Regions from separate parts of the Rhizobium sp. BK289 genome, predicted to be linked through region 2. Evidence: riboswitches for the same ligand, from Rfam matches in the RefSeq annotation. Region 2 holds a riboswitch; the other holds the start of a gene.

Region 1 (4,933 bases), on a different contig from region 2:
TTAACGCTGGCTGGGCTGCCCAGCAGATCCGACCAGCCCAGCAGATCATTGCCGTGAAGCTTGTCGAGCAGTCTGTGCCTTCCCAGGTCTTCTGATGACTGTGGCATCCCCAAGCGCTCGAGATAGACCGGGCTTGCGGCCAAGACCCGCGTTAGAGGCGCGATCTTTGTGGCGATCAGCGAGCTGTCTTGAAGCTCCCCCATGCGGATGACCAGATCGAGTCTTTCGGCCACGGGATCCGCGAGGCGCTCTGTCAGATCGAGTTCCACCCTAAGAGCTGGATATTCGAACATCAACGGACCCAGGATCGGAATGACGTATCGTTTGCCGAACGTCGGGAAACAGGCAATCCGCAGGGTGCCACCGACAGCACCGTCGAACGCGGCAACTTCGGCATGAGTGTCGGCCAGGTCATCGAGCAGACGCTGGGCACGGTCATAGAGATGCCGGCCGGCATCGGTCATGGAAAGGGCCCGGGTGGAACGAACCAGCAGTGGAACGCCAAGATCCTGCTCGAGTGCATCGATCTGTCGAACAATCGCCGAAGGGGTTACCGCACGCCGACGGGACGCAGCTGAAAAGCTCCCGGAGCGAACAACCTCGACATACACGGCCAGATGTTCGGCAAAGCGTGGATCTCTCATCTTTGCCTACAGCGCAAAACGGTTTCGAGCATTGAGGTCGTTATCACCAAAGAACATCCGGAGCACATTCCTTCTCGTCAACAGGGCGCTTGTCTAGCCCATCACTCAACAGAAGGAAGTCCCCCATGGTCAAGGTTCTCGACACAATTCTCTCGCAGTCGGCATATTCGGCCGAGATCGATGTCCCCTTCGAAAAGATCGATATCGCCGATTGGCTCTTCACGCTGCCGGAAGCCGAATATCTGCGCTGCTGCGCGCCGGATCATATCGCAGCCGGCATCACGTGGACGGATGATGGGCGCCGCATGTCGATCAACGTCGAACAGATCGGCTCCGGGCTGGTCGTCCAGCACTATGTCGCCGAGGTTGCCGAGGCTGCCTATTGCCGCATGAACTCCATCTCGGATGTGTTCACAGCGAACGGCCGCACGCAGGTCAACGTAGTCTGGGAACTGATCGCCGAGAAGATCGACGAAAACCGGACGCGTTACACCAATCGGGTGACCGCGCATCCGACGGATGCCTTCATGACCTTTTTGGAAGAGCACGGCGTCACTTACGAGGACGCGGCCGCCGCCCGGCAGGCGGCCGGTGGCGATCACAATCGACGCGAAACGCCGTTCTTCGCCGCAAGCATCGCACGCCGTGCTCTCGCCAGGTAAGGAAAAGACCAATGAAGGCGATCATCTTCGACGACTTTGGTGGGCCGGATGTGCTCCGGCTTGCCGAGGTTCCCTATCCCGAGCTCCGGTCGACCGACATCCTCGTGAAGGTCATGGCATCTGGCGTCAATCGGGCTGACCTCCTTCAGCGCGAAGGCCATTACGGCTCGCGCGCCTTTGGAGACAGCCCTATCCTCGGCCTCGAGGTCGCCGGAGAGGTCATCGCTGTCGGCAAAGCCGTCTCGAAGTTTTCCGTCGGCGACCGTGTAATGTCGATCGTTGGCGGCGGAGCCTATGCGGAAGTTGCCAGAGCAGACAGTGGCCTGTCCATCCACATACCAGGTGCTATGTCCTATGTAGAAGCGGCGGCTGTCATGGAGAGCTTCGTTACCGCCTACGAAGCTCTGTGCCATCTCGGCCAGATACGACTACAGGAGAGCGTGCTCGTCCATGCCGCCGCCGGTGGGATCGGATCTGCAGTGGTCCAGCTTGCAGTGGCGATGGGAGCCAGAGTGTTCGCAACCGCCTCCGACAGCAATATCGACAAGGTTCGTTCTCTTGGCGCCGAGGCTGTGTGGGATTACCACCGGCAGGATTTCGAGGCGGAGATCATCGATGCGACTGGATCCTGCGGCGCCGATGTAGTCATCGACTTCGTTGGCGGAAGCTATCTCGCCCGGAATATCCGCAGCCTTGCTGAAGGCGGGCGCCTTGTGCAGGTCGGGCTGCTGGGCCGGGACGACAACGCGATCATTCCGCTCGACACAGTGCTCTACAAGCACCTGAGGGTGATCGGGACGGTTATGAAGTCGCGCGCCATTGAGGAAAAGCGCGCCATGGTTCGGCGTTTTGCGGAGAACACGCTACCGATGTTCGGTGACGGACAGCTTCGACCACTCGTCGGGGAAGTCTTTCCACTTGATAGAGCCGCAGATGCCCATCGTCGCATGGAAGCAGGTGGTGGGTTTGGGAAGGTAGTTCTTGAGGCGGGATGAACGGCGGGGAAGGGGTGAGCTCTTAATAAGGAATCGAACCGATGTTTTCGTGTCGCATCCCATTGCAGCGCGACAACAAAGATGAGACGCGGATCTCAGCCAGATTGTCGCTCTACATCCCATATTCTCAATGGCTTAGGCATCCAATCCGGCATAGTCGGATTTATGGAACCGGCGTGCACCTTGGACTCGGTTGAAGGATCGGAGCCCGCTGTAAACCTCCAGGAATATGACGATTGAAGCACATTATACCTGGGCATCGCGGTCTTTCAGATTCGTTCCCTGCGCTTTGGCGATGGGCGCTCAGCCTGCTGGCGGAACGCCCCGACAGATCAGGCCGCTTTCTCAGGCATGTTCGCCAATCGATAGGCGATCAGGTCCTCGATGGTGATCAAGTGAAGATGGTGACGTTCGGCAAAGATCTCGAGTTCCGGAAGTCGGGCCATCGTGCCGTCGTCGTTCGCTACTTCGCAGATGACGCCGGCCGGCGAAAGGCCTGCAATCCGAGCCAAATCCACGGCTGCTTCCGTGTGCCCCGGACGCGACAAGACGCCATTTGGATGGGCGCGAAGAGGGAAAATATGACCAGGACGGGCAAATTCCTCCGGGCGTACACCATCCCTGACGAGAGCTTGGACGGTTGCTGCTCTGTCAGCGGCGGATATTCCGGTGGTCGTTCCGGGGATGTAGTCGACCGAAACGGTGAAGGCGGTCTTGAGGACTTCGGTGTTGCGCGGCACCATCAACGGAATGTCGAGTTCGTCGAGCCTCTCACCCTCCATCGGAACGCAGATGAGACCGCGGGCATGGTTCATCATGAAGGCGATCGCCTGCGGTGTGACCGCTTCCGCAGCAATCACCAGATCGCCTTCGTTTTCGCGGTCGCGATCATCCACAACTACGATGATCTCGCCCCGCGCAATCGCAGCGATCGCATCTTCAATTTTCGAAATTGCCATTTTCCTGCCTTTCAAGGGTTGCCGTTCGAAACGGCGTGCATGGCCGGTCAAAGCCACCATTTTCCCTTGGGCGAACAAGCATGTGAACGCCGCCACGACGCGGCGTCTCCTGCGTTGCTCTCTTCCATCCGGACTATACCGTCGGCTCCGGCATCTCACCGGATCTGCTGACCCTTCCGAGGGCTCGGAAGGCGCTCGCGGGCTCGAGGAAACTCCCCATACCGCCGGTGGGGAATTACACCCCGCCCTGAGAACAATTGAAAGATAAGGGATCAATGCCTCATTCCGCAAGAGGCTTTGATCGCCAAATCGTCGAGAATCCGATCCGCCCAATGAACGCACCGTTCCTCATTGTCGAACTACGACATGATCAAGCCGCCATCGACATTGATCGTCTGGCCGGTGATATAGGCCGCATCGTCGCTGGCAAGGAAAGTGACGAGACCGGCGACGTCCTCTCCAGATCCGGCCCGTTTCATCGGAATGCCCTCGACCCATTCCTTCATGAGTTCGCCGGGGCCGTAATTGCCCAAGAGCTTGCCCCAAGCCTGGTCGTTATAGGCCCACATGTCGGTTTCGATGATGCCGGGGCAAAAGGCGTTCACGGTAATGCCGTCTGTCGCGACCTCCTTTGCAAGGCTCTGGGTGATGCCGACCACGCCCATCTTCGATGCCGCGTAATGCGGTGTGTAGATGAAGCCGTCCCGCGCCTGGCCGGAAGCGGTATTGATGATGCGGCCGCCGCGGCCATGTTTGCGCATGCGGGCAATCGCCTCCTGGGCGCAGAGGAAGACGCCCTTGGTGTTGACCGCCATGACCTTGTCCCATTCGCCCTCGGTCATGTCCTCGATGCGGGCAATGGTGATGACGCCGGCATTCTGGATGGAAACATCGACGGCGCCGAAGGCTGTCTCGGCCGCCTCGTAGAGACCCTTCACACTGGCCTTGTCGGTCACGTCACCGACGAAGGAAATCGCCTTTCCGCCGTCAGCCCTGATCGCATCGGCGACCGTATGGACGGAATCCTCATTGGCCGAGACTACGAGATTGGCGCCCTCGCGCGCGAACCGTCTGGCGATCGCGGCCCCGATGCCGCGGCTTGCGCCGGTGATGACGACAGTCTTGTTTTCGAAGCGTTGCATTCTCTATTCCTTTCGCGATGACAGCCACGCCAGGCGCCGGCTCAAGGGGCCGATCGCCCTGCCTGTTGCTGGCGATTTCAAGCGGCCGCCGTAATAATCCCGGCAAACTCCGATGCCTTCAGCGACGCGCCTCCGACGAGAGCGCCATCGACGTTGGAAACGCCGAAGATCGCCTTTACATTCGACGCCTTGACCGAGCCGCCATAGAGGATTCTGACACCCTGCCCATTTTCTCCCAGCCGCTTTTCAAGTGCCTGGCGGATAGACGAATGTATCTCCTCGATCTGTTCCAGGGTCGGAACCAGTCCTGTTCCGATCGCCCATGCTGGCTCATACGCGATTGTCGTGTTCGAACTGGTTGCAGTGTTGGGAATTGATGCTTCTAGCTGGGCACGAACCACTTCGATCGCCCTGCCCTCGTCCCGTTCTTCTCGCGTCTCGCCGACGCAAATGATGCTTACCAGCCCCGCCCCATGGACGGCGGCGGCCTTGGCCGCAACTGCGGCATCCGTCTCCCTATAAGCCGAGCGC
Region 2 (4,933 bases):
AGCCTGAACGGCAACCCGCCGGTTGACGTCACCGTTCCGGCTTCGGGCGTGATCGCCGGCGTCTACGTCCAGGCGATCTCGGCTTTCGCTCCGCATCCGAATGCTGCCAAGCTCTGGATGGAGTTCCTCTATTCCGACGAAGGCCAGATCGGCTGGCTGAAGGGCTATTGCCACCCGATCCGCTTCAACGACCTGGCGAAGAACAAGAAGGTCCCGCAGGAACTTCTCGACAAGCTGCCGCCGGCTGCCGCTTACGAAAAGGCCGTCTTCCCGACACTCGACGAACAGGCTGCCGGCAAGACCGCCATCACCACGAAGTGGGACTCTGTCGTCGGTTCGAACGTGCAGTAATTTGATCTGACATGACCTCCCCGCTTCGGCGGGGAGGTTTTCCGTTTTTTGACGCCGCGGATTGGGCCAATCATGAGCACCGTGACAACATCAACGATGAGCACCACTCCCTTGATCAACAAACGCTTGGTCGTTGACTGGCTGGGCATCGCGCCCTTCCTGATCTTCGCGCTGCTGTTTCTGATTTTGCCGACGATCTACCTGATTGCCGGCGCGTTTCTGACGCCTGACGGCAGTCTGACACTGAAGAACATCGGTGATCTGTTCACAAAGTCCATCATGGACTCCTATTGGATCAGCATCAAAGTGTCGGTCACTTCGGCGCTCGGCGGCGCGCTGATCGGCTTTTATCTAGCTTGGGCCTTGGTCATGGGCGGGCTTCCGGCCTGGGTGCGCAATGTCTTCCTTACATTCTCCGGCGTCGCTTCCAATTTCGCCGGCGTGCCGCTGGCGTTCGCCTTCATCGCCACGATCGGCCGCCTGGGCCTTGTCACCGTGTTGATGAGAGACTGGCTTGGCTTCAATCTCTACGCCACCGGCTTCAATCTCTACAGCTTCATCGGCTTGACCGTCACCTACATGTATTTCCAGATTCCGCTGATGGTGCTGATTATTACGCCCGCACTCGATGGCATGAAGAAGGAATGGCGTGAGGCCGCGTCAATTCTCGGGGCGACAAACAGACAATATTGGCTGATGGTGGCGCTGCCCATCCTCTGGCCGAGCCTGCTCGGCACGACGCTGCTGCTGTTCGCCAATGCCTTCGGCGCCATCGCAACGGCCATTGCGCTGACGGGCAGCTCGCTCAACATCATCCCGATCCAGCTCTATGCCCAGATCCGCGGCGATGTGCTGCACAACGCCAATCTCGGCTATGCCATGGCCCTCGGCATGATCGTCATAACAGGCATTTCCAACGTCATCTACATCATCATGCGTATACGCGCGGAACGGTGGCAGAAATGAAACTGCAGAAATTCTTCGCCTGGATCGCGGTCGTCATCGGCGCCATCTATTTCATCGTTCCGCTGATCGGCACGCTGGAATTCTCGCTGCGCATGCGCCGCAATGCCTATAGTTTCGACGCCTACGCATCGGTTTTTTCCGACGCAAACTTCCTCTATGCGTTCGGCTATTCCATGCTCATGGCGCTGCTGACCATCATCGTCGGCATGCTGCTCGTCGTCCCGACTGCCTACTGGGTCCGGCTTCGCTTGCCGCAACTGCGCCCGGTCGTCGAATTCATCACGCTGATGCCGCTGGTCATTCCCGCAATCGTCATCGTTTTCGGCTATCTGCGCCTTTATAATTCGTCGTCGATCCTGCCTTTGACAGGCTTCGAGCAGACGACAAACTTCCTTCTGGTCTGCTCCTATATTGTCTTGGCGCTCCCTTATATGTATCGTTCGGTCGATACGGCGATGCGCACGATCGATGTCGGCACCCTGACGGAAGCGGCGGAAAGCCTCGGCGCGAAGTGGACGACCATCATGTTCCGCTGCATTTTTCCCAATGTCATGAGCGGCGTTCTATCCGGTGCCTTCATCACGCTGGCGATCGTGATGGGCGAATTCACGATGGCATCATTGCTCAACAGGCCGGCTTTCGGCCCTTACATGCAGCTCGTCGGAGCCAATCAGGCTTATCAGTCCTCGGCGCTCGCCATCATCGCACTTGCCGTCACCTGGCTCAGCATGGGCCTGCTGCAGCTCGTATCCCGCTTCTCAAAACTGGCTCCGGTTAAGGCGTAAGGCTTCTCACCATGGCTTTTCTCGAACTCACCCACATCAAGAAATCATTCGGCGACGTGCACGTCGTCCACGATTTCAATATGCAAATCGAGAAGGGAGAATTCATCTCCTTCCTTGGACCGTCAGGCTGCGGCAAGACGACCGTGCTGCGCATGATCGCTGGCTTCGAAACCCCGACCGCTGGCACCTTGACGATCAACGGCAAGGACCAGCGCCCGCTGAAGCCGAACCAACGCAACATCGGCATGGTCTTCCAGGCCTACGCGCTGTTCCCGAACATGACGGTGCACGACAACGTCGCCTTCGGCCTCAAGGTGGCCGGCATGTCGAAGCCTGACATCGACAAGCGCGTCAAGGAGATGCTTGCTCTCATCAAGCTCGACCATCTCGCCAGCCGCTATCCCTATCAGATGTCCGGCGGCCAGCAGCAACGCGTGGCGCTTGCTCGCGCCATCGCCGTCAAGCCTCAAGTGCTTTTGCTTGACGAGCCGCTTTCGGCGCTCGACGCCAAGATCCGCATCTCGCTGCGTGAGGAAATCCGCGCGATCCAACAGCAGCTCGGCATTACCACCGTTTTCGTGACCCACGACCAGGAAGAAGCCCTGTCGATCTCCGATCGCATCGTCGTGATGAATGCCGGTCGCGCCGACCAGATCGGCACGCCTTTCGAGATCTACAACACGCCGGCAACCCGCTTCGTCGCCTCCTTCGTCGGTACGCTGAACCTGATCGAAGGCAAGGTCGTCGATCCCGACAGCAACCGCATCATGATCGGCGATCAGGGCGTGACCCTGAAGCAGTCGGTGACGGCCTACAAGCCGGGCGATACCGTATCGCTCGCCCTGCGTCCCGAAGCCGGTTCGCTGGCCGAGTCGGCAAAGGGCGATACCGCGCTGACGGGCGAGGTTTCCTCCGCACACTTCCTGGGTTCGGTTATCCGCACCCGCATGAATGTCGCCGGTAACACGATTTCCTTCGATATGTTCAATAGTCCGGGCATGATGCCTCCGAGCGTTGGCGAGAAGGTGACGCTGCGCTTCGCCTCTTCCGATCTGCTCGTCATTCAGGATTGAGCACGCATCCGCGCTGCATGGAAACTTTGAAAAATTATTCGCAGACGCCGGGTCAAAAGCCCGGCGTTTTTCTTTGATTTTCATGAGGCAAAGCATCTATAGTCCGTGCGTTCTCAGGGCGGGGTGCAATTCCCCACCGGCGGTATGGGGAGTTTCCTCGAGCCCGCGAGCGCCTTCCGAGCTTTCGGAAGGGTCAGCAGATCCGGTGAGATGCCGGAGCCGACGGTATAGTCCGGATGGAAGAGAGCAAGCAGGATCGCACCTCCTCTGCGCGAGAGGTGCCGCGATGTTGCGTGTTCGCCCAAGGGATATTTGACAACAACCCTTGAAAGGCAAAATTCATGACCATTTCGATTTCTACCCAGCCGAGCCGCATTGCGATCATTCGGGCCCGCTGGCATGCCGATATCGTCGATCGCTCGGTCGACTCCTTCGTTGCCGAATGGCAGACGGTGGAAGGCGCATCTCCGATCGATATCTTCGACGTGCCCGGCGCGCTTGAAATTCCGCTGCACGCACAGACGCTTGCCCGCAACGGCCGTTATTCCGCGATCGTCGCCACCGCTTTCGTTGTCGACGGTGGCATCTATCGCCATGAGTTCGTCGCCAATACGGTTCTTGATGCCATGATGCGCGTCCAGCTCGACACCGGCGTGCCTATCCTCTCGGCAGTGTTGACGCCGCATCACTTCCAGGAATCGGAAGCGCATATCCAGTTCTTCAAGGAACATTTCATCATCAAGGGCCGCGAAGTGGCCAGCGCCTGCCGCCATATTCTCGCGGAACGCGCCAAGCTGCTTCCCGCGGTCACGGTCTGAGCCGGCATGGTGGAGGCGCGGTGAAGACCCGCCTCCATGTCCACAAGGGAGAAACGTCAGTTGACCGTCCTACGCATCATCCCCAACCTGCCCGCCGCCGACCCGGATACGGCACGCCTTTTCTATCATGACCTGCTCGGCCTCGACATCGTCATGGACCATGGCTGGATCCTTACGTTTGCCTCCGAAGCTGCAACGGTGCCGCAGATCAGCGTCGCCAGCGAAGGCGGCTCGGGAACGATCGTCCCCGATCTCTCGATCGAAGTCGACGATGTCGATGCGCTTTATCAGCGCGCCACCTCCATGGGCTTCGGCATATTGTATGACCTGACGGACGAGCCTTGGGGTGTCCGCCGCTTCTACGTCCGCGACCCCTTCGGCAAGGTGGTCAATATACTTTCACATCGCTAAGGCGGAAATGGCCGAGCCGCTTTGGCCCAAATGCGCTGGGCCTGCTCGAACCGTTACCGCAGATCCACGCTGAAGGTGATCCGCTCGGCTGACCACATCGACTCCGCATAGGTAATCGGCACGCCCTTCGCGTCCACGTCTAACTTCCGTGTGATAAGCAGCGGCACGGATTTCGGCTGCCGCAGGAGCCGCGCCTCTTCCGCCGTCGGCATCCGCGCCTCGATTTCCGTCGATAGCCGCTCGTAGTCGGTGACACCGTAGCTGGCGAGCGCTGCCGAGATCGTCGGGTGCTGCAACCGGGCCTTATCGAAATCGGGAAAACGTTCGGCCGGATAATAGGAATCGCCCAGTTCGACCGGAATGCCATCGGCCGTCATGATGCCGCGACGATGGATGACCGACGTATTCACCGCCAGTTTCAAATAGGCAGCGACGCGTTCTGCTGCCGGCACGATCTCATGAACGAGCAATTCTCCACCCGGCTCGAAACCTTGTTCGATCAGGTTCCTGGAAAACCGCGTTCGCTTGG

The links. Region 2 has a riboswitch for FMN ahead of FHT84_RS06090 (6,7-dimethyl-8-ribityllumazine synthase). Riboswitches for the same ligand answer to the same signal wherever they lie in the genome.
Region 1: linked by a shared signal. The riboswitch ahead of ribB (3,4-dihydroxy-2-butanone-4-phosphate synthase) and the one ahead of FHT84_RS06090 (6,7-dimethyl-8-ribityllumazine synthase) in region 2 are both predicted to bind FMN.

What each region holds. Positions count from the first base shown of each region.
Region 1 is NZ_JACHZO010000018.1:16,558-21,490, forward strand. It holds gene FHT84_RS26785 (LysR family transcriptional regulator) at 1-644, opposite strand, end outside; gene FHT84_RS26790 (hypothetical protein) at 770-1,306, shown strand; gene FHT84_RS26795 (NAD(P)H-quinone oxidoreductase) at 1,318-2,301, shown strand; gene ribB (3,4-dihydroxy-2-butanone-4-phosphate synthase) at 2,634-3,260, opposite strand; FMN riboswitch at 3,373-3,519, opposite strand; gene FHT84_RS26805 (glucose 1-dehydrogenase) at 3,620-4,402, opposite strand; gene tpiA (triose-phosphate isomerase) at 4,480-4,933, opposite strand, start outside.
Region 2 is NZ_JACHZO010000002.1:488,998-493,930, forward strand. It holds gene FHT84_RS06070 (ABC transporter substrate-binding protein) at 1-351, shown strand, start outside; gene FHT84_RS06075 (ABC transporter permease subunit) at 424-1,317, shown strand; gene FHT84_RS06080 (ABC transporter permease) at 1,314-2,102, shown strand; gene FHT84_RS06085 (ABC transporter ATP-binding protein) at 2,114-3,175, shown strand; FMN riboswitch at 3,281-3,427, shown strand; gene FHT84_RS06090 (6,7-dimethyl-8-ribityllumazine synthase) at 3,517-3,993, shown strand; gene FHT84_RS06095 (VOC family protein) at 4,054-4,404, shown strand; gene phnF (phosphonate metabolism transcriptional regulator PhnF) at 4,458-4,933, opposite strand, start outside.